One region of the Enterobacter sp. KBR-315C3_2022 genome, then DNA from elsewhere that is predicted to be linked to it. Evidence: predicted binding sites of a transcription regulator. Region 1 holds the regulator's gene; each other region holds the start of a gene.

The links. The regulator LexA, encoded in region 1, represses DNA repair genes until DNA is damaged. The targets are predictions, from matches to a motif close to TNCTGTATGTACATACAGNA.
Region 2: the regulator LexA is predicted to act here: its motif matches at 1,744-1,763, upstream of metR (HTH-type transcriptional regulator MetR).
Region 3: the regulator LexA is predicted to act here: its motif matches at 1,325-1,344, upstream of AB8804_RS11690 (metal-dependent hydrolase).

What each region holds. Positions count from the first base shown of each region.
Region 1 covers NZ_JBGKEB010000011.1:100,048-107,258, forward strand. Annotated here, with positions in the region: gene dinF (MATE family efflux transporter DinF) at 1-1,296, opposite strand, end outside; gene lexA (transcriptional repressor LexA) at 1,362-1,970, opposite strand; gene AB8804_RS13575 (diacylglycerol kinase) at 2,079-2,447, opposite strand; gene plsB (glycerol-3-phosphate 1-O-acyltransferase PlsB) at 2,653-5,073, shown strand; gene ubiA (4-hydroxybenzoate octaprenyltransferase) at 5,145-6,014, opposite strand; gene ubiC (chorismate lyase) at 6,027-6,524, opposite strand; gene malM (maltose operon protein MalM) at 6,704-7,211, opposite strand, start outside.
Region 2 covers NZ_JBGKEB010000019.1:22,314-29,524, forward strand. Annotated here, with positions in the region: gene metE (5-methyltetrahydropteroyltriglutamate--homocysteine S-methyltransferase) at 1-1,678, opposite strand, end outside; gene metR (HTH-type transcriptional regulator MetR) at 1,795-2,748, shown strand; gene AB8804_RS17815 (carboxylate/amino acid/amine transporter) at 2,636-3,535, opposite strand; gene yigL (sugar/pyridoxal phosphate phosphatase YigL) at 3,618-4,418, opposite strand; gene pldB (lysophospholipase L2) at 4,450-5,442, opposite strand; gene rhtB (homoserine/homoserine lactone efflux protein) at 5,552-6,172, shown strand; gene rhtC (threonine export protein RhtC) at 6,169-6,789, opposite strand; gene recQ (ATP-dependent DNA helicase RecQ) at 6,851-7,211, opposite strand, start outside.
Region 3 covers NZ_JBGKEB010000009.1:84,655-91,865, reverse strand. Annotated here, with positions in the region: gene AB8804_RS11700 (YniB family protein) at 1-390, opposite strand, end outside; gene hxpB (hexitol phosphatase HxpB) at 538-1,209, shown strand; gene AB8804_RS11690 (metal-dependent hydrolase) at 1,359-1,949, shown strand; gene AB8804_RS11685 (L-cystine transporter) at 2,077-3,468, shown strand; gene cedA (cell division activator CedA) at 3,516-3,755, opposite strand; gene katE (catalase HPII) at 3,959-6,208, shown strand; gene chbG (chitin disaccharide deacetylase) at 6,311-7,063, opposite strand; gene AB8804_RS11665 (6-phospho-beta-glucosidase) at 7,074-7,211, opposite strand, start outside.

The sequences.
Region 1 (7,211 bases):
CCAGTGGCGATGCCAGATAAAGGCCAGCGACAGCCCGCGCAGAGAGAGGAAAACGGCCAGCGCGAGCCACAGCCCGTGGTTGCCCAGATACGGAACGGTGAGCAAGGTCAGGCCAAACCCGACGGCCGCCACCGCCATGCTGTTGCGCATTTCAGCCCCGCGCGTTGCCCCGATGAACATGCCGTCCAGCAGATAACACCACACCCCCACTACCGGCAGCACCGCCTGCCAGATCAGGTAATGACCGGCAAGCTCGCGCAGCGCGGGCAGCGAGGTAAGTAAGGCAACGATTGACTGGCCGAAACCGGCGTAAATCACGGCGAACGCGAGTGCGACAAGGCCTGCCTGACGACAGGCGGCGCGCCAGACGTCGCGTAGCTGGCCGCTTTTTCCTGCGCCATAGGCCTGACCGGAGTGCGCCTCAACGGCGTAGGCAAAGCCGTCCAGCGCATAGGCGGTAAAGGTCAGCAGCGTCATCAGAACCGCATTGACCGCGACAATCTCAGGCCCAAGCCGCGCGCCGTAAACGGTCAGCGCGCCAAAGCACAGCTGTAGCAGAAGCGAGCGCAGCATGATGTCGCGGTTTAGGGCCAGCAGCCTGCGAATATTGCCGCGCCAGGCCTTTTTCAGCAGCGCAACCGGGATCCCGCGCATCGCCAGCACGCGCCAGACCATCCCTAATCCGATGAGAAGCGTGCCATACTCCGCCACCACCGTTGCCAGCGCCGCCCCCTGCACGTTCATGTGCAGGCCGATGACCAGCCACAGGTCGAGGACGATATTAAGCAGGTTGCCCACCACCAGCAGGATCACCGGAGCGCGGGCGTACTGAACGCCCAGCAGCCACCCAAGCAGAACCAGATTGGCCAGCGACGCGGGCGCGCTGAGCCAGCGGATCGCCAGAAAACGCCTGGCCTGCTCCAGCACCGCCTCGCTGCCGCCCACGATATGCAGCGCCAAATCGATGAGCGGTGTACGCAAGAGGACGATCGCTATTCCCGCGCCCAGCGCCAGGATTAACGGCTGCACCAGCGCGCGCGCCAGCCGCAGCGGGTCTTTCGCGCCATACGCCTGCGCCGTCAGCCCGGTGGTGCTCATGCGCAAAAAGAGCAGCAGCATAAAGAGGAAGCTGGTCGCCGTTGCGCCAATCGCGACGCCGCCCAGATACACGGGCGAGTCAAGATGGCCAATCACCGCCGTATCAACAAGCCCCAGGAGAGGAACGGTGATATTGGAGAAGATCATCGGCAGCGCAAGACGCCACAATGCTTTATCGGAAGCCGTCAGCAGAGACATGGGAAAATACCGGGGACGATAATACGAAACGGGCCGCGGAGAAACCGCAGCCCGTCAGGAAGAGATTACAGCCATTCGCCGTTGCGGATAACGCCAACCGCCAGGCCTTCGATCGAGAAGCTCTGCTCGCGCAGGTCTACCACAATCGGCGTGAATTCGTTGTTTTCCGGCAGAAGCTGCACGGTGTTGCCCTGTTTTTTCAGGCGCTTAACGGTCACTTCGTCATCAATACGCGCCACAACAACCTGCCCGTTGCGCACGTCCTGCGTCTTGTGAACGGCCAGCAGATCGCCGTCAAGAATGCCGATGTCTTTCATCGACATCCCGCTAACGCGCAGCAGGAAATCAGCGCTTGGCTTAAACATACCCGGGTCGACCTGATAATGGCCTTCAATATGCTGCTGCGCCAGAAGCGGCTCACCTGCCGCAACGCGGCCAACCAGCGGAATACCCGTCTCTTCTTCGACGAGCAGACGAATACCGCGAGACGCGCCGGAGACGATCTCAATCACGCCTTTACGTGCCAGCGCTTTCAGGTGTTCCTCGGCAGCGTTTGGAGAACGGAAGCCCAGACGCTGCGCGATTTCCGCACGCGTGGGTGGCATACCCGTCTGGCCGATATGATCCCGGATGAGATCAAACACCTCTTGCTGCCTGGTCGTTAACGCTTTCATTCCGCCCCCTGGGTGTATATACAGTTATGCTGTGAGTATATACAGTCAAAGGCGAATTTGGAACCAAAAACTGCACAAAAAACCAGGGACTTAATTATTCCTCGAGGCTCATCGGAAATGCGACCAAAGCAGCGTGACCCAGGTTATCGCCGCAACGATAATCGCCAGCAGTACGGCAGCGGATCCCATGTCTTTTGCGCGTCCGGAAAGCTCGTGGAAATCGGAACCGATGCGGTCAACCACCGCCTCAATAGCGCTATTGAGAATTTCCACTATCATCACCAAAAGCACCGAACCGATGAGAAGTACGCGGGTTATCGCATCAACGTCAAGGAAACAGGCGACAATAACCGCGACGATAGCGGCAATGCCCTCCTGGCGGAAAGCAGCTTCATTGATCCACGCGGCACGGAAACCTTTCCATGAATAGCCCGCGGCTTTGATGATTCGGGTGAACCCAGTGGTATTATTGGCCATTAAAAGAACCTTTTATTGGAAAGAGCGTCAGTCACTATACACAAGATCGTCCATGCCGCTTTCATGCAGCATGCAGGATGAAGTATATGTAGCCGCAGCCACTATGCTGCCGCCTGAAGTCTGACGGGTAACAACAGAAATTTTGCGCGCTTTCTGTTATCCTTGCGCCGCAATTGCATTATTAACCAGAGGCTTTACATCGTTTATGTCCGGCTGGCCACGAATTTACTACAAATTACTTAATTTACCATTAAGCGTACTGGTAAAAAGTAAGTCTATCCCAGCAGAACCCGCGCTGGAATTAGGGCTCGATACCTCGCGCCCGATTATGTACGTTTTGCCTTATAACTCGAAGGCTGACCTGTTGACGCTTCGCGCGCAGTGTCTGGCGCACGATCTGCCCGACCCGCTTGAACCGCTGGAAGTCGACGGTACGCTGCTACCGCGCTACGTGTTCATCCACGGCGGGCCGCGCGTGTTCACCTATTACACGCCGAAAGAAGAGTCCATCAAGCTGTTCCACGACTATCTCGATCTGCACCGCAGCAATCCCGATCTGGACGTGCAGATGGTGCCGGTCTCCGTGATGTTTGGCCGCCGACCGGGCCGCGAAAAAGGCGAAGAGAATCCGCCACTGCGCATGCTTAACGGCATCCAAAAATTCTTCGCCGTCTCCTGGCTGGGGCGCGACAGCTTCGTGCGTTTCTCCCCGTCCGTTTCGCTGCGCCGTATGGCGGACGAGCACGGCACGGACAAGATCATCGCGCAAAAGCTCGCGCGCGTGGCGCGCATGCACTTCGCGCGTCAGCGTCTCGCCGCGGTGGGCCCTCGCCTGCCTGCGCGCCAGGATCTGTTCAACAAGCTGCTGGCCTCTAAGGCGATTGCCCGCGCCGTCGAAGACGAAGCGCGCAGCAAGAAAATTTCCCACGAGAAGGCCCAGCAGAACGCTATCGCGCTGATGGAAGAGATCGCCGCGAACTTCTCCTACGAGATGATTCGCCTGTCTGACCGCATTCTGGGCTTCACCTGGAACCGGCTCTATCAGGGGATCAACGTCCATAACGCCGAGCGCGTGCGCCAGCTGGCACACGACGGCCATGAGATTGTCTACGTGCCTTGCCACCGCAGCCACATGGACTACCTGCTTCTCTCCTACGTGCTTTACCACCAGGGGCTGGTGCCGCCGCACATCGCTGCCGGTATTAACCTGAACTTCTGGCCAGCAGGCCCGATCTTCCGCCGCCTGGGCGCGTTCTTTATTCGTCGAACCTTCAAGGGCAACAAGCTCTACTCGACCGTCTTCCGCGAATACCTTGGCGAGCTGTTCAGCCGCGGCTATTCCGTAGAATACTTCGTCGAAGGTGGCCGCTCGCGTACGGGTCGTCTGCTCGATCCGAAGACCGGCACGCTGTCGATGACCATTCAGGCGATGCTGCGCGGCGGTACGCGGCCCATCACGCTGGTGCCAATCTACATTGGCTATGAGCACGTGATGGAAGTGGGCACCTATGCGAAAGAGCTGCGCGGAGCCACAAAAGAGAAAGAGAGCCTGCCGCAGATGCTGCGCGGCCTCAGCAAGCTGCGCAACCTGGGCGAGGGCTACGTGAACTTCGGCGAGCCGATGCCGCTGATGACGTACCTGAATACCCACGTGCCCGAGTGGCGTGAATCCATCGATCCCATCGAGGCGGTGCGTCCAGCGTGGCTGACGCCGACCGTCAACGGCATTGCGTCAGAGCTGATGGTGCGTATCAACAGCGCCGGTGCGGCCAACGCCATGAACCTGTGCTGCACGGCGCTTCTGGCCTCTCGCCAGCGCTCGCTCACACGCGAGCAGCTGACCGAGCAGCTCGATTGCTACCTGGACATCATGCGCAACGTGCCGTACTCCGTCGATTCAACCGTTCCTTCTGCCACCGCCAGCGAGCTTATCGACCATGCGCTGCAGATGAACAAGTTTGAAGTCGAGAAAGATACGATCGGTGACATCATCATTCTGCCGCGCGAGCAGGCGGTGCTGATGACCTACTACCGCAACAACATCACGCATATGCTGATGCTGCCGTCCCTGATGGCCGCCATTCTGACCCAGCACCGCCGCATTTCGCATCAGGAGCTGTTACGCCACATTGAAGCCATCTATCCGATGCTGAAAGCGGAGCTGTTCCTGCGCTGGAGCAAGGACGAGCTGGCCGTCGAGCTGGCGAAGATGACGGAAGAGATGTGTCGTCAGGGGCTGATTACGGTTAATGAGAACGAGCTGCTCATCAACCCGTCACGCTCCCGCACTCTGCAGCTGCTGGCCGCCGGGGCGCGCGAAACGCTGCAACGTTACGCCATTACCTTCTGGCTGCTGAGCGCGAATCCGTCCATCAACCGCGGCACGCTGGAAAAAGAGAGCCGGACGCTGGCGCAGCGCCTCTCCGTTCTGCACGGTATCAATGCTCCTGAGTTCTTTGATAAGGCGGTGTTCAGCTCGCTGGTGCTGACGCTGCGTGACGAAGGGTTCATTAGCGACACGGGCGACGCCGAGCCGGAAGAGACGATGAAGATCTACCAGATGCTGGCAGAGCTGATTACCGCCGACGTGCGTTTAACGATTGAGAGTTCGACGCAGGGCGAGTGATGCCCTCACCCCGGCCCTCTCCCACGGGGAGAGGGAGAAAACAAAACGGCAGCCATTCGGCTGCCGTACTTTTATGAAAAGTAGCTCATCGCCAGCCCCAAGAACAGCACCAGGCCCACGTAGTTATTGTTCATAAACGCCTTGAAGCACGCTTCGCGATCCCGCTTCGCAATCAGCTTTTGCTGGTACGCAAACAGCAGCCCCGCCACCAGCACGGACCAGTAAAACTCCCAGTTCAGGCCGTTAAGGCGACCGATGGCCACCATCAGCGCCAGCACCGCCACCTGCAGAATACCGATGATCAGCTTGTCCTGACGCCCGAACAAAATCGCCGTCGACTTGATTCCAATCTTCAGATCGTCGTCGCGGTCAACCATCGCATATTGCGTATCGTACGCCACGGCCCAGAGAATGTTGGCCAGGAACATCAGCCAGCAGCTCAGCGGCACGGACTCGCTCACCGCGGCGAACGCCATTGGGATCGACCAGCCAAACGCGGCACCCAGCACCACCTGCGGCAGATGGGTGTAGCGCTTCATGAACGGGTAGACCCAGGCCAGCGCCAGCGCGGCTATCGAAAGCAGAATGGTCATGGTGTTAAGCGTTAACACCAGCAGGAAGGAGAGCAGCACCAGCACCACAAACAGCGTGCGGGCCTCTTTCTCGGAAACCTGACCGCTCGGCAGCGGTCGATGGGCCGTGCGCTTCACGTGCCCGTCAAACTTGCGGTCCGCGTAGTCATTGACCACGCAGCCCGCCGCGCGCATCAGCCAGACGCCCGCAACAAACACCGCCAGGATCCACAGCGGCGGTACACCCGGCGTGGCAACCCACAGCGCCCACAGGGTCGGCCAGAGCAGCAGCAGCGCGCCGATCGGTTTATCCGTGCGCATCAGGCGGTGAAAGGCCAGCAGCTTGTTCTGCGTCAGACTCCACTCCATTTTATCTTCCTCTTAGTACAGCGGCGATGCCGGTAAAAACAGTTCCGTCAGAATGAGCGGCTTGCCGCTCAGGCGAAGGCAGGAACGGCGCCCCCACAGATCGGCATCGCGACCAATCTCAATAAAATCTCGGGTAAGCTCGGATGAGGTGAAAAGATAGCGCCCCAGCGGCGTTTTTCCCAGCCGCTGCAGGGCAAGCTCGGGTCCGGAAAGGGTGGACTCAGGCACCACCGTCCGTCCGGCAAGCCACGGCTCGCCGTCGGCACAGAGCAGGATCTCGCGCAGCCAGTAGCGTTCTTCAGACGGCAGCAGCGGCAGCTCGCTGGCAATCTCATCGGACGTGACAAACCCTTCGCGGATCATCGTCACCGTGACCGTTTTGCCCTGTTGCTCAAAACGTTTTGTCATGGAATCTTCCAGCAGCAGCCAGTCGAGCTGCGCCGGGTCAAGCGCGGGTATGTGGTCTAAATAGCGCAGCGCACGCAATTGCGTTAGCGCGGGGTGTGACATGCCAGACTCTCCGATACATAACGTAATGGCATTGTATCGCAGAAACGCGGCTTGGGGGCGGTCAAACGTTATTTAACGATCACTATCGCAACAACGGTGCAACACGCACGGACGGCAGGAAAAAAAGTGCGCCCACTCAGGCGCACTAAAACTAACAAATCAGCACTGCGGGGAGACGATCACCCCTTGCCTTTTACACTGCTGATAAAGGTGGAACGGGCAGTGGTTGAACCTAAACGTTCGGCTTCATCAAGCAGCTTCAGCGCCTTATCGACATCGCCACGCTTCACGGCCTGCTTAATCGCGTTGTTGAAGTATGCTTCGGTATCGTTCAGTACCGGCTCCGCTTTCTTCGCCGGGGCTGCGGCTGGCGCGGCGGCGGCCGGTGCAGCAGCCGGTGCGGCGTAAACCGGTGCGGCAGTGTTGCCCACGGTCACAGGGCCATTGCCGGAGGAGCCAAACAGCGGGCCAACCAGCACGCTGGAGCCGCTGTTGGTTTTCACCTTCAGCTTCAGCGTCCCGTCGGTCACGTGGCGGGCAATCGGGTCCGGAATGTCAGGCACGGCGTTGCCGGTGCCCTTCGCGTAGGCTTTTGCCGGATCGAGCAATGTGGTGGTTTTCTGCAGATCCTGCTCGGTGGTAAAGACCAGCACGTAGAGCTTTTGCTGTCCCAGCGCAGGCGTCAGG
Region 2 (7,211 bases), on a different contig from region 1:
AAAGAATGGTCACCGGGCCGGTCAGCATGCCTTTTACCGGCTTGTCGGTGAGCGACTGCGCGAACTTCGCCCATTCAACGGTAATCGCTTCCGGGCGGCTGACGTCCCCAATGACCACCGGCGGCTTCACGCAGCGGGAGCCGTAGCTCTGCACCCAGCCGTTCTGGGTAAAGACGAAGCCGTCGAGATGCTCGCCAAAGTATTCCACCATGTCGTTACGCTCGGCTTCGCCGTGCACCAGCACGTCCAGGCCAAGACGCTCCTGCTCGTTAATCGCCTGCTTGATGTGCTCAGCGATGCCGGTGCGGTAGTGATTCGCATCCAGGTTACCCTTTTTGAAGTCCAGACGCAGGCCGCGGATCTCGGTGGTCTGCGGGAAGGAGCCGATGGTAGTGGTCGGCCACGCGGGCAGATTGAAGCGGGCGCGCTGGGCTTCGGCGCGCACCTCATACGGGCTCTGGCGCTGGCTGTCCCGGGCGGTGATGGCTGCCAGGCGTTTCTCGACCGCCGGGTTGTGCACGCGAGCCGAGTGGCGGCGCGCCTGAATCGGGGCGCTCCATTCGGCAATCGCCGCCGTGTCGCCGGTGTTCAGGGCGTTACGCAGCAGCGCGAGCTCCTCACATTTTTGCAGGGCGAAGGCAAACCAGCTTTTAACTTCCGCATCCAGACGCGTTTCGACGCTCAGATCGATCGGGCTGTGCAGCAGCGAGCAGGAAGAGGCCACCCACAGCTCGCGTTCGCCGACGATCTCTTTAATCTGGCCATATTTTTCCGTGAGATCGGCGCGCCAGACGTTACGACCGTTGATCAGACCGGCGGAGAGCAGCCAGTCCGCAGGCAGGCGGCTGTGCAGCTCGGCCACATCGTCTTTGCCGTGGACCAGGTCAACGTGCAGGCCCTGAACCGGCAGCGCGGTGATGGCGTCGAGGTTCGGCGTAACGCCTTCGAAATAGGTGGTCAGCAGCAGCTTCACCTGCCCGGTGAGCGCGTCGTACGCCGGTTTAAAGGCATCAAGCCAGGCCTGAGGCAGCTCCAGCACCAGCGCCGGTTCGTCGATTTGCACCCACTGGATGCCGCGCTTGCCCAGCTCGCTCAGCACCTGCTTGTAGACCGGCAGAATAGCGTTTAGCAGGCTGAGGCGGTCAAACTGCTCGCCTTTGACTTTGCCCAGCCACAGGTACGTTACCGGCCCGAGCAGCACGGGCTTCACCTGGTGGCCCAGCGCCAGCGCTTCATCCACTTCGTCCAGCAGCTGCGTCCAGCCCAGCTTAAACTGCTGCCCCTTCACAAACTCCGGCACCATATAGTGATAGTTGGTGTTGAACCACTTGGTCATTTCCGCCGCGGCCGCTGGCTCACCCGTTCGCGCGCGGCCGCGGCCAATGCGGAACAGGGTATCGATATCGACCGATCCATCTTTGTTCTGATGACGAGCCGGCACGTTGCCCAGCAGCAGGCTGGTCGTCAGAACATGGTCGTACCAGGCGAAATCGCCCACCGGCAGCAGGTCAACGCCCGCCTGCTTTTGCTGCTCCCAGTGGCGGGCGCGCAGCTCGCGGCCAACGGCCAGCAGCTCTTCGCGGGTGGAATTGCCCGCCCAGTAGCTTTCCTGTGCTTTTTTCAGCTCGCGGCGCAGGCCAACGCGAGGGAAACCGAGAGTGTGAGTGCGGATTGTCATGGTATGCCCCTTGTGAATTTTTACGTTTTAGACGTCCAGATGTTTACACATCCATAATTGGCAGTTACTGTATATTCCTCAAGCGCAAAATGTTCATGGCGAAGTGAAGGACTTTCATGATCGAGATAAAACACCTGAAAACGCTACAAGCGTTGCGGAACTGCGGCTCGCTCGCGGCGGCGGCGGCCACGCTGCACCAGACCCAGTCCGCCCTTTCCCACCAGTTCAGCGATCTGGAACAACGCCTTGGCTTTCGTCTGTTTGTGCGTAAGAGCCAGCCGCTGCGCTTTACGCCGCAGGGCGAGATCCTGCTACAGCTGGCGAATCAGGTGCTGCCGCAGATTGCCAGCGCGCTGCAGTCGTGCAACGAGCCGCAGCAGACCAAACTGCGTATCGCCATTGAGTGTCATAGCTGCATTCAGTGGCTGACGCCCGCGCTTGAGAACTTCCGCCAGAAGTGGCCGCAGGTAGAGATGGACTTTAAATCCGGCGTCACCTTCGACCCGCAGCCCTCGCTCCAGCAGGGCGAACTGGACCTGGTGATGACGTCCGACATCCTTCCACGCAGCGGCCTGCACTATTCGCCGATGTTTGATTATGAGGTGCGCCTGGTGCTGGCACCCGATCATCCGCTGGCGGCCAAAACACGCGTCACGCCGGAAGACCTGGCGACGGAAATGCTGCTGATTTATCCGGTGCAGCGCAGCCGCCTGGATATCTGGCGCCACTTTCTGCAGCCGGCGGGCGTGAGCCCGCAGTTGAAAAGCGTGGATAACACGCTGCTGTTGATTCAAATGGTAGCGGCCAGAATGGGCATCGCGGCGCTGCCGCACTGGGTCGTGGAGAGCTTTGAGCGTCAGGGTCTGGTGGTCACCAAAACCCTGGGCGAGGGCCTGTGGAGCAGGCTGTACGCCGCCGTGCGCGACGGCGAGCAGCGCCAGGCCATTACGGAAGCGTTTATTCGCTCAGCGCGGAACCACGCCTGCGACCATCTTCCGTTTGTGCGGAGCGCGGAGCGACCCATCGGCGATGGACCCACAGCGAAGCCAGAATCACCGCTCCACCAATAATGAAGCTCGGCCAGTGCGGCTGCTCCTGCCATATGGCAAGGTTCACCAGCAGCCCCGCGGGCACGTGCACGTTGTTCATGATCCCCAGCGTACCGGCGTCGACCTGCGTCGCGCCGTAGTTCCACATGAAGTAACCCAGCCCGGAAGCAACCACGCCCAGCCAGACCAGAACACCCCACTGCACCGACGTCGTCGGGAGCTTTTGCGGGTTGCCGAGCATAAACCACGCCGCCACCGCGACAATCGCCGCGCCCAGGTAAAACCAGGCGAAGGCGTTGTGCTGCGGCATCGGCCGGGTTTCCATCAGGCGCTTATAGCCCACCATGCCGATGGCGAAGCTGATATTGGCAAGCTGGACGAACATCAGCCCGGTCCAGAAGTGATCGCTCACTTTGTCGTAGCGAATAATCGCCGCGCCCAGCACCGCCAGCGCGGCGCTCAGTAGATATCCCCAGCGCAAGCGACGTCTGCTCAGCAGGTCGTAGATCAGCGTGATATAGAGCGGCGTGAGCACGGTAAAAAGCAGAAACTCCGAGACGGACAGGTAGACATAGGCCCGGAAGCTGAACAGGTACATGATGCCGAGCTGCATCGCGCCCACCAGCATGTACAGCAGAATGGTTTTCAGCGTTTGCCCGCGCGTACGCAGAAACGGCAGGAACACCAGCGCGGCCAGCCCCACGCGCATCAGCACCGAAAAGTAGCTGTCGACCGAACCCGCAAGGTATTCGCCAATCAGGCTAAAGGAGAAGGCCCACAGGATGGTGGTGATAATGAGTAGCGCCACAATGCTTGTCTCGCAAAAAGAAGGAGAGGCATTGTAGCGAACTCTTTAGTTGACAACTGAACGATAAATAACCGCTTGAGAATTATTCAAGGAACAGCTTGCGCAGATACTTCGGTACAGCGTTGTCGGCATTGGTGCCGATCACTTCCAGCTCCGGGTGCAGGTCCTTCAGGCGCTGGTGCGCGTTTTCCATGATGCAGCCTTTGCCCGCCATGGAGAGCATTTCGGCATCGTTCATGCCGTCGCCAAAGGCGATGCAGTCTTTCAGCTCAAAGCCCAGACGCTTCGCGACGGCTTCCAGGGCGTGACCTTTCGACACGCCGCCCGCCATCACTTCCAGACAGGTCAGCGTTGAGAAGCTCACGTTCACGCGATCGCCCCAGCGCGCGTTGATCGCCTGCTCAAGCGGCAGAAGCTCCTCGTGGCTTTCGCAGGTAAAGAACACTTTGCTGATCCCTTCCGGATCCAGCAGGCCCGGCTCGTAAAGGGAATACTGGAAGACCGCCTCTTTAAAGAAGCGCATCTCATCCGGGCGATGGCGGTTCATAAACCACTCATCGTCGCGGTAGACGTTGGTGACGATCGCCGGGTTGTTATGCACCACGCCGAAGAGATCGGCGGCGATATCGCGGTCGAGGTTATGGGTGAAAATCAGGTTGCCGTCGGTGTCGTGTACGCGCGCACCGTTGGAGGTGATCATGTAGGCTTTGATGTCCAGGTTATCGCGGATCTGCCCCACGTCCACGTGGTGGCGGCCGGTGGCAAACACGAAGTTCACGCCACGGGCAGTCAGGAGTTTTAAGGTCTCTTTCGCGTAAGGCGATAGGGTGTGGTCGGGCGAAAGCAGCGTGCCATCTAAGTCAGATGCAACAACCTGGTACATAGGGATCTCAACCTCTGGTAAAAAATAATAATCAGTTATGCCTGTCGAAAAACTCGACGATGGCGTTCAGCGCGACTGAGCGCATAGCGTCCTTTTCGAAAAGGATCTCATGGTACGCGCCGTTTATGACCAGCGGTTTACCCCCTTCACAGGGATGACCGGCGGCGGCGCGCAGTTCACAAAAGCGGTCGTGCATGCGGTTATCCACCACGCGCTCTTCTTCGGCCTGAATCAGAAGCGTCGGCGTGGCGTCGTTCGCCACCCCGCCCAGCACCTGCTCACCGGCTAAAACGCCTTCACGCACCCAGTGCCAGGTGGGACCACCTACGCGCAGGCGCGGCTCATCGGCGTAAAAGCGCAGGTTGCGGCGATAGCGCTGCCGACTGTGGGTGAGCACGTTGAGCGCAAACGGCAGCGCGCGCCAGCGGCCCGTGCCGATGGCATACCCTTCCCGAATGCGCTGATGGCCCTCAGCCCAGTCGAGAAGCGGACGTACCATCCAGTCTGGAAAACGGATCACAATGCCGTACATGGGCGCGGTAAGCGCGATAGCATCGCACTGATGCGCGTGACGCTGCAGGAACAGCGTGGCGATAGCGCCGCCCATGGAGTGCGCCAGGATGTAGCGCCTGCGCCACGGCCCCGGCTCAACCTCCTGCTGCCAGAAGGCGGCGAGATCGTCGACGTAATCGCTGAAATGATCCACGTGACCCCGGTGCGTGTCCGACAGCATGCGCCCGGAAAGCCCCTGCCCGCGATGGTCGATAATCAGGACATCAAAGCCCATGTGAACCAGGTCATACGCCAGCTCGGCGTATTTGACGTAGCTTTCGATACGGCCAGGGCAGACCACGATGACGCGGTCGTTTTGCTCATTACGAAAGCGCACAAAGCGCACCGGAACGTTATCGACGCCCGTAAACTCATCTTCCTCGCGCTGACGCCAGAAATCGGTCAGCGGCCCCATAGAGAAAGCAGCAAATGCGTTTTCTCGTGTTTCCCAGTCCTTTTTCTGCTGCAACATTGGGTTTCCACCCCTGTAAGCCAAGGAATATCGTTTTTTCTTAACCGGTCACAAAATGACTCAACAATAGCGTATTGTGGCATAAAAACAGACGATTCGGGAGCTTCAAATGACCTTCGAGTGGTGGTTCGCGTACCTGCTGACATCCATTATCCTCAGCCTTTCTCCGGGCTCGGGGGCCATCAACACCATGACCACCTCCATCAACCACGGCTACCGCGGGGCGGTGGCGTCGATTGCCGGATTGCAGACCGGGCTGGGCATTCACATCGTCCTGGTGGGGATTGGCCTCGGCACGCTGTTCTCACGCTCGGTGCTGGCGTTTGAAGTGCTGAAATGGGCCGGGGCGGCGTACCTGATTTGGCTCGGCATTCAGCAGTGGCGCGCGGCGGGCTCGATTGATCTGAATACCCTCGCCCATACGCAAACGCGCGGCCGCCTGTTTAAGCGTGCGGTGTTTGTGAACCTGACTAACCCGAAAAGCATTGTGTTTCTCGCCGCGCTGTTCCCGCAGTTTATCGTTCCGCACCAGCCGCAGGTGATGCAGTACGTGGTGCTCGGCGCGACCACCATTATCGTCGATATCATTGTGATGATTGGCTACGCGACGCTGGCGCAGCGGATTGCGGCGTGGATTAAAGGGCCTAAGCAGATGAAGGCCCTCAATAAGGTATTTGGTTCGCTGTTTATGCTGGTGGGCGCGCTGCTTGCGTCAGCGCGTCACGCTTAGCGAGAAATGATGAGGTGGATGCCGAAGCCCGCAAACAGCGCGCCGGCGAAGCCGTCGATCCACTTCGCAATGCGCTGGTAGCCGCGGCGCATCGCAGGCATGGCAAACAGGCTGGCGACGATGGTGAACCAGGCAAACGTCTCTACCACGATCAGCAGGAAGATCCCCCAGCGCGCGCCCGCGCCGACGCTGTCACCGACGAACAGGGAGAACACGGACCCGAAGTAGATAATCGCTTTCGGGTTCGCCAGATTGGTCAGCAGCCCTTTGACAAAGCTGCGTCCGCCCGTTGCCAGCTCCACCTTTGGCTCTTCCGGTTTTTTCTCTTCTTTCTTCAGCGCCCCGCGCAGCATCTGGTAGCCCATCCAGCACAGATACAGGCCGCCGCCCACCATGATGATGTTATGCAGCCAGGCCATTTTCGCCAGGATCAGGTTCAGGCCGAGCAGCGCCACGGCGGCCCAGACCATCACGCCCATGGTAATGCCGAGTACGCCCATCATCGCCTCTTTACGAGAGCGGCTCACGGCAGTTTGCGATACGAAGAAAAAGTCAGGGCCGGGGCTCATCAGCGCAACGATGTGCACTAACGCCACGGTGAGAAATAGCATCAACATAATTAACTCGCGGGGAAATAATTCAGTGAGTCACCATCCTGGCACTTTTTCGCCCGGCTGACTACTCCTCATCATCACCATCGGCGTGGGAGCGAATGAGCGCCATAAACTCTTTACCGAAGCGCTCCAGCTTGCGCGTGCCGACGCCGTTGACGCTGAGCATTTCGCTGGCGCTGAGCGGCACCTGCTCGGCCATCTCGATGAGCGTGGCGTCGTTGAACACCACGTACGGCGGAATGTTCTCTTCGTCGGCAATGGCCTTACGCAGCTTGCGCAGTTTGGCAAACAGCTTGCGGTCGTAGTTGCCGCCGTAGGATTTTTGCATCACGCGCGGCTTGAGCGCAATCACGCGCGGCACGGCGAGCTTCAGTTCAACCTCACCGCGCAGCACCGGGCGCGCGGCTTCCGTCAGCTGAAGCGCA
Region 3 (7,211 bases), on a different contig from region 1:
GCCCTTCGCTTTCTCCAGGATCAGCTGGTCCTCCACCCCTTCGCGTAAAAAACGCGTCTGGCGGCTCATGCGCGCGCCGGAGGCCTGCAGCGCCATGGCGACGAAGATCAGGGCGTAGATGATCCAGAACCCGATATTCAGCTGCTGGTGGAAATCCGGCGTCGGCGAGTTAAACCAGAAAACGTTCAGGAACGGCGTGTTAAAGCGCATCATTTCTATCATGACGTGCGCAAAATCAAGCATGACCGCGTTAATCCCTGCCTGCTTTTCGCTGTGGTCGTACATAAACTTGAGCACGGAGATCAGCGTGGAAATGACCGCCGGTATAAAAATAATCCACCCGGCAATACGTTTTAAGACTGCAATGCGTCCAGCTTGTTGATACGTCATCAGTTCCCCTTCAAAAGACGCGCTATTTTTGCGTAAGTTTACCTGCTACCCATCATTTTCGCCCGTTCTTTAAAGGCGTTATGCTAAATTGCGGTGAGCACCTAGCACTTATCGTCTGTCGTACACCCTAAAAAAGGAGACGTTGTGATGTCGACACCGCGCCAAACTCTTGCCGCAATTTTTGACATGGATGGATTACTTATCGATTCCGAGCCCCTGTGGGATCGTGCCGAACTGGACGTCATGGCCAGCCTTGGCGTTGATATTAGCCGCCGTCACGAGCTGCCCGATACGCTGGGACTGCGTATCGATATGGTGGTTGAACTCTGGTATGCCCACCAGCCATGGGCGGGCCCGGATCGCGCCGAGGTGACGGCACGCATCATCAGCCGCGCCATTTCGCTGGTCGAAGAGAGCAAGCCGCTCCTGCCCGGCGTTCGCGAGGCGGTGGCCCTGTGCAAGGCCAACGGCCTCAAGGTTGGACTGGCCTCCGCGTCGCCGCTGCATATGCTGGAAAAAGTGCTGACCATGTTTGACCTGCGCGACAGCTTTGACGCGCTGGCCTCTGCGGAAAAGCTGCCCTACAGCAAGCCGCACCCGCAGGTCTATATGGACTGCGCCGCCAAACTCGGCCTCGACCCGCTCACCTGCGTGGCGCTGGAGGATTCCGTTAACGGCATGGTAGCGTCCAAAGCCGCACGCATGCGCTCGATCGTCGTCCCTGCCGAAGAGGGCCAGCACGACCCGCGATTCGCGCTTGCTGACGTCAGGCTCAAATCGTTAACCGAACTCACTGCCCGTCATCTCCTCGGCGAGTAGCGTAAATGCCCGCGCCCACCGCGCACGGCCTCTGTGGGCGCGGGTTAATCGCTCTAAGCGATTTGTGACAAAGAGTTACACCGTCACCTCTTTCATGTACTGTATAAAAACCCTATACTGGATGAATTGACAGTCTCCAGGGTTTTATCATGACGGCGGAAGGCCACCTGCTTTTTTCAATCGCATGCGCAGTGTTTGCTAAAAACGCTGAGCTGACGCCCGTGCTGGCGCAGGGCGACTGGTGGCATATCGTCCCCTCGGCCGTACTGACCTGCCTTCTGCCCGATATCGATCACCCAAAATCGTTCCTTGGGCAGCGGCTGAAATGGATCTCGAAGCCGATTGCCAGAGCCTTCGGGCACCGCGGATTTACCCACAGCCTGCTGGCGGTGTTCGGTTTATTAACGCTGTTCTACCTGAAGGTGCCCGAGAGCTGGATCGTCCCCGCCGACGCCATTCAGGGCATGGTGCTCGGCTACCTGAGCCATATCCTTGCAGACATGCTCACCCCGGCCGGCGTCCCGCTGCTGTGGCCCTGCCGCTGGCGCTTTCGCTTACCCATTCTCGTGCCGCAGAAAGGCAACCAGCTGGAGCGCGTGCTATGCATGGCGCTCTTTGCGTGGGCGGTGTGGATGCCGCAGAGCCTGCCCGAAAATGGTGCAGTGCGCTGGTCGTCCCAGATGATCAATTCGCTGCAATTTCAGTTCAACCGATTTATTAATCACCAGATTGAACATTAAACCGACAAAACCATCCCATTTGTCATAAACCATTCCATTTGGATATAAGCGCCACATCACACTTCTGATAACCTTGCGCCAACAGGATCGGTAAAAACCGACCGTAAAATAAATCAGGAGAACGGGGATGAATTTTCCACTTATCGCGAACATTGTCGTGTTCGTCGTATTGCTATTGCTTCTCACGCAGACGCGTCACAAACAGTGGAGCCTGGCGAAGAAGGTGCTCGTCGGTCTGGGAATGGGCGTTGTATTTGGTCTGGCACTGCAGGCTATTTACGGTTCTGATAACCCGGTAATGAAAGACTCCATCCAGTGGTTCAACATCGTCGGCAACGGCTACGTGCAGCTGCTGCAGATGATCGTGATGCCGCTGGTGTTTGCCTCTATTCTGAGCGCCGTCGCGCGCCTGCACAACGCCACTCAGCTGGGCAAAATCAGCTTCCTGACCATCGGCACCCTGCTGTTCACCACGCTGATTGCGGCGCTGGTGGGCGTGCTGGTGACCAACCTGTTTGGTCTGACCGCAGAAGGTCTGGTACAGGGTTCGGCTGAAACCGCGCGTCTTACCGCGATCCAAACCAACTACGTTGGCAAACTGGCGGACCTGACCGTACCGCAAATGGTGCTCTCCTTTATTCCGAAGAACCCGTTTGCCGACCTCACCGGCGCAAGCCCAACTTCTATTATCAGCGTAGTGATCTTTGCGGCATTCCTTGGCGTGGCCGCGCTGAAGCTGCTGAAAGACGACGCGCCGAAGGGCGAACGCGTGCTGATCGCTATCGATACCCTGCAAAGCTGGGTGATGAAGCTGGTACGTCTGGTGATGCAGCTGACGCCTTACGGCGTGCTGGCCCTGATGACCAAAGTGGTTGCGGGCTCTAACCTGCAGGACATCATCAAGCTGGGCAGCTTCGTTATCGCTTCCTACCTGGGCCTGGGCATTATGTTTGTTGTCCACGGCATCCTGCTGGGCGTAAACGGCGTGAGCCCGCTGAAGTACTTCCGCAAAGTGTGGCCAGTGCTGACCTTCGCGTTCACCAGCCGTTCCAGCGCGGCGTCTATCCCGCTGAACGTGGAAGCGCAGACCCGTCGTCTGGGCGTGCCGGAATCAATTGCCAGCTTCTCCGCGTCCTTTGGTGCGACCATTGGTCAGAACGGATGTGCGGGCCTCTACCCGGCCATGCTGGCGGTGATGGTTGCTCCTACTGTTGGAATTAACCCGCTGGATCCGGTATGGATTGCGACTCTGGTCGGCATTGTGACCATCAGCTCAGCGGGCGTTGCGGGCGTGGGCGGCGGTGCGACCTTCGCCGCGCTGATCGTGCTTCCCGCGCTGGGCCTGCCGGTAACGCTGGTTGCGCTGCTGATCTCCGTTGAACCGCTGATCGACATGGGCCGCACGGCGCTGAACGTCAGCGGCTCAATGACCGCCGGGACGCTGACCAGCCAGTGGCTGAAGCAAACCGACAAAACGATTATGGACAGCGAAGAGGACGCCGAGCTGGCGCACCGCTAATCGCTTTCGAGATAAAAAAACCGCCATTCGGCGGTTTTTTTTGTCTGTTACTCTTCAACCTCGTCGTCCTGACGGATTTGAACAGCCCAGCGCTGGGCCGACTCCGGCACGGAAAACGCGGGGGAGCGGCGAAAATGTTCGCCCATCAGCACAAAGGCCACGTATTTGCCACGCAGCTGCCAGACATCACGAAAACCATCGACCTTCAGGGCGTGTTCAGGCGGCGCAGGTTCGACGCGCGGCACGTAGCTAATGACTCGACGGTTTTGTTGACGAAATGGTTTCATAAGCGACTGGTTCACTAAAACAAAATCGGGAAGCAGGAAAATCCTATCATAGCCGATTCTTCCCCGCGGCGTCGCGCCCGGCTCGCGTCGTTTAGCTCCTTTCGCTAAGTTCTGTATATGAAAACTCTTAGTTCCCCAGCCAATCCGCGATGTTGTTCTATGCTTAGTAGGGTTTTTAGCAATGGATAAAGGAGAAGCGTGCAATGTCGAACAAAGATAAATCACATCAGTCACCCATTCATGGCACCGAAGAATCACAACCGGGGATGGACTCTCTCGCACCTGCGGATGGTTCTCACCGCCCGACTCCCGGCCACTCGGCGCCCGGGGAACAGCCTACCGCACCGGGCAGCATGAAATCACCGGACGCGGGCAATGACAAGGTAGACTCGCTCGAGCCGCACCGCAAAGGGGGCGAAGGCTTTGCGCTGACGACCAATCAGGGCGTGCGCATCGCGGACGATCAAAACTCGCTGCGCGCGGGCAGCCGCGGCCCCACGCTGCTGGAAGATTTTATCCTGCGGGAAAAAATCACCCATTTTGACCACGAGCGCATTCCGGAGCGCATCGTCCACGCGCGCGGCTCTGCGGCACACGGCTATTTCCAGCCGTATAAGAGCCTGAAAGCGATCACCAAAGCGGACTTCCTCTCCGATCCCAATAAAAAAACGCCGGTATTTGTGCGCTTCTCCACCGTTCAGGGTGGCGCGGGCTCGGCCGATACGGTGCGCGATATTCGCGGCTTCGCCACCAAGTTCTATACCGATGAAGGCATTTTTGACCTGGTAGGCAACAACACCCCCGTCTTCTTCATTCAGGATGCGCATAAGTTTCCTGACTTTGTCCATGCGGTAAAACCGGAGCCCCACTGGGCGATACCGCAGGGACAAAGTGCGCACGACACCTTCTGGGACTACATCTCGCTGCAGCCTGAAACGCTGCACAACGTCATCTGGGCGATGTCGGACCGCGGCATTCCGCGCAGCCTGCGCACGATGGAAGGCTTCGGTATCCACACCTTCCGCCTGATCAACGCCGAAGGTAAAGCCACGTTTGTCCGCTTCCACTGGAAGCCCGTTGCGGGCAAAGCGTCCCTGGTGTGGGATGAAGCGCAGAAGCTCACCGGGCGCGACCCGGACTTCCACCGCCGCGAGCTGTGGGAATCGATTGAAGCGGGCGATTTCCCGGAATACGAGCTTGGGCTGCAGCTGATCCCCGAAGAGGACGAGTTCAAGTTCGACTTCGATCTGCTCGACCCAACGAAGCTCATTCCGGAGGAGCTGGTGCCGGTTCAGCTGGTGGGCAAAATGGTGCTCAACCGCAACCCGGACAACTTCTTTGCCGAAAACGAGCAGGCGGCGTTCCACCCGGGCCATATCGTTCCCGGTCTGGATTTCACCAACGATCCGCTGCTGCAGGGTCGCCTGTTCTCGTACACCGATACGCAGATCAGCCGCCTCGGCGGGCCGAACTTCCATGAAATTCCGATCAACCGTCCAACCTGTCCGTACCACAACTTCCAGCGCGACGGGATGCACCGCCAGGATATCGACACCAACCCAGCGAACTACGAGCCGAACTCAATTAACGATAACTGGCCACGCGAAACGCCGCCGGGACCAAAGCGCGGCGGCTTTGAGTCTTATCAGGAGCGCGTCGACGGCAACAAAATTCGCGAGCGCAGCCCGTCCTTTGGTGAGTATTACGCCCACCCTCGCCTGTTCTGGAACAGCCAGACGCCGATTGAGCAACAGCATATTATCGGCGGCTTTAGCTTCGAGCTGAGCAAGGTGGTGCGCACCTATATCCGCGAGCGCGTCGTCGATCAGCTGGCGCGCATCGACATTCAGCTCGCGCAGGGCGTGGCAGACAATCTGGGCATCACGCTTACCGACGAGCAGCGAAACGCCGCGCCGCCGAAAGACGTGAACGGCGTGAAGAAAGATCCTTCGCTTAGCCTGTACGCCGTGCCGGGTGGCTCAATCAAAGGTCGCGTGGTGGCCATCCTGCTGAACGACAAAACCCGCGCCAGCGACGTGCTGAGCATCATGAAGGGGCTGAAGTCCAAGGGCGTTCACGCGAAACTGCTTTACTCGCGCATGGGTGAAGTCACCGCCGATGACGGCTCCGTGCTGCCGATCGCGGCGACCTTCGCGGGCGCACCATCGCTGACGGTGGATGCCGTTATCGTGCCGTGCGGGGATATTCAGAGCCTGCAGAACAACGGCGATGCGGCCTATTATCTGCTTGAAGCCTATAAGCACCTTAAGCCGATTGCGCTGGCGGGCGACGCGCGCCAGTTTAAATCGCTCCTGAAGGTAGCCGATAAGGGCGAAGACGGCATCGTGGAAGGTGATAAGGTCGACGATGCGTTTATGACGAAGCTGTTTGATCTGCTTGCCGCGCACCGCGTCTGGTCGCGCAGCAGCAAGATCGATCAGATACCGGCGTAAAAAAATACCCTCACCCGGCCTCTCCCTGAAAGGGAGAGGGAGACATGCAGGCCTGTGCTCGCAGTCCCCTCGCCCCTTTGGGGATAGGGTGAGGGGCAATTTTCACAAATCCCTGAACGTCCCCAAACGATACCCACGTTCGGCAATCGCATATTTCAGCGACGCCGACGTCAGCACGTCCAGCTCCGCCAGGCGCGGCCAGCAGTAGGCGCTTTTGCGCACGATGTTATCGACAAACGCCGGATGCGCCATCACTTCAAGCGAGCGTTCGCCGCGCGCGGCGGAATCATCCAGCACCTTCAGGAACAGCGCCTCGCTGATATCGTCACCGTAAAACGCGCTGCTGAAGCCGTCCGTCGTCTGCACGTCCGGCACGGCAGCTTCCTGCGGAACGCTGCGATCCACGCGCATCGCCACGCCTTTACGCCTGGCGAACTCGGCAACAATTGGGTAAATCGCCGGGATCATGTGCACGTGGTGATGGCTGTCGATATGCGTTGGCTCGCGGCCAAACAGGTCAACGAATCGGTTGAACTGGCAGTCCAGCTCGCGGGCAATTTCGTCGAGCGGCAGCGCGCCCTGCTCCGCCATCTCCCAAATCCACTTACCCAGCTGCCCTTCGCGCGTCAGCCCCGGCATCGCAGAGAGCGGCATCCCGAGCGTCAGCACGAAGTGCATCCCCACGCCCAGCTCGGGAGCCTCGCGGCTCAGCTGAACCGCATGTTCAACCGCCTCGCCGTTGATTAACGCCGTCGTGGAGGTCACGACGCCGCGGCGACAGGCTTCAATGATGCCGTAGTTCTGCCCCTTCGACAGGCCAAAATCATCGGCATTAACGATCAGCAGGTTTTCCATCGTTCTCCCCTTAGCGGTGATTGGACTTGAGCTTCTCGACCGTTGCGGCAAAGTTGGGAAGCCATTTTTCATGGGCCAGGATCATCTCGCTTGCCAGCACTTCCGCATCGCGGTCGGAATGCACCAGCGGGCTGAGGTTCAGCGCCAG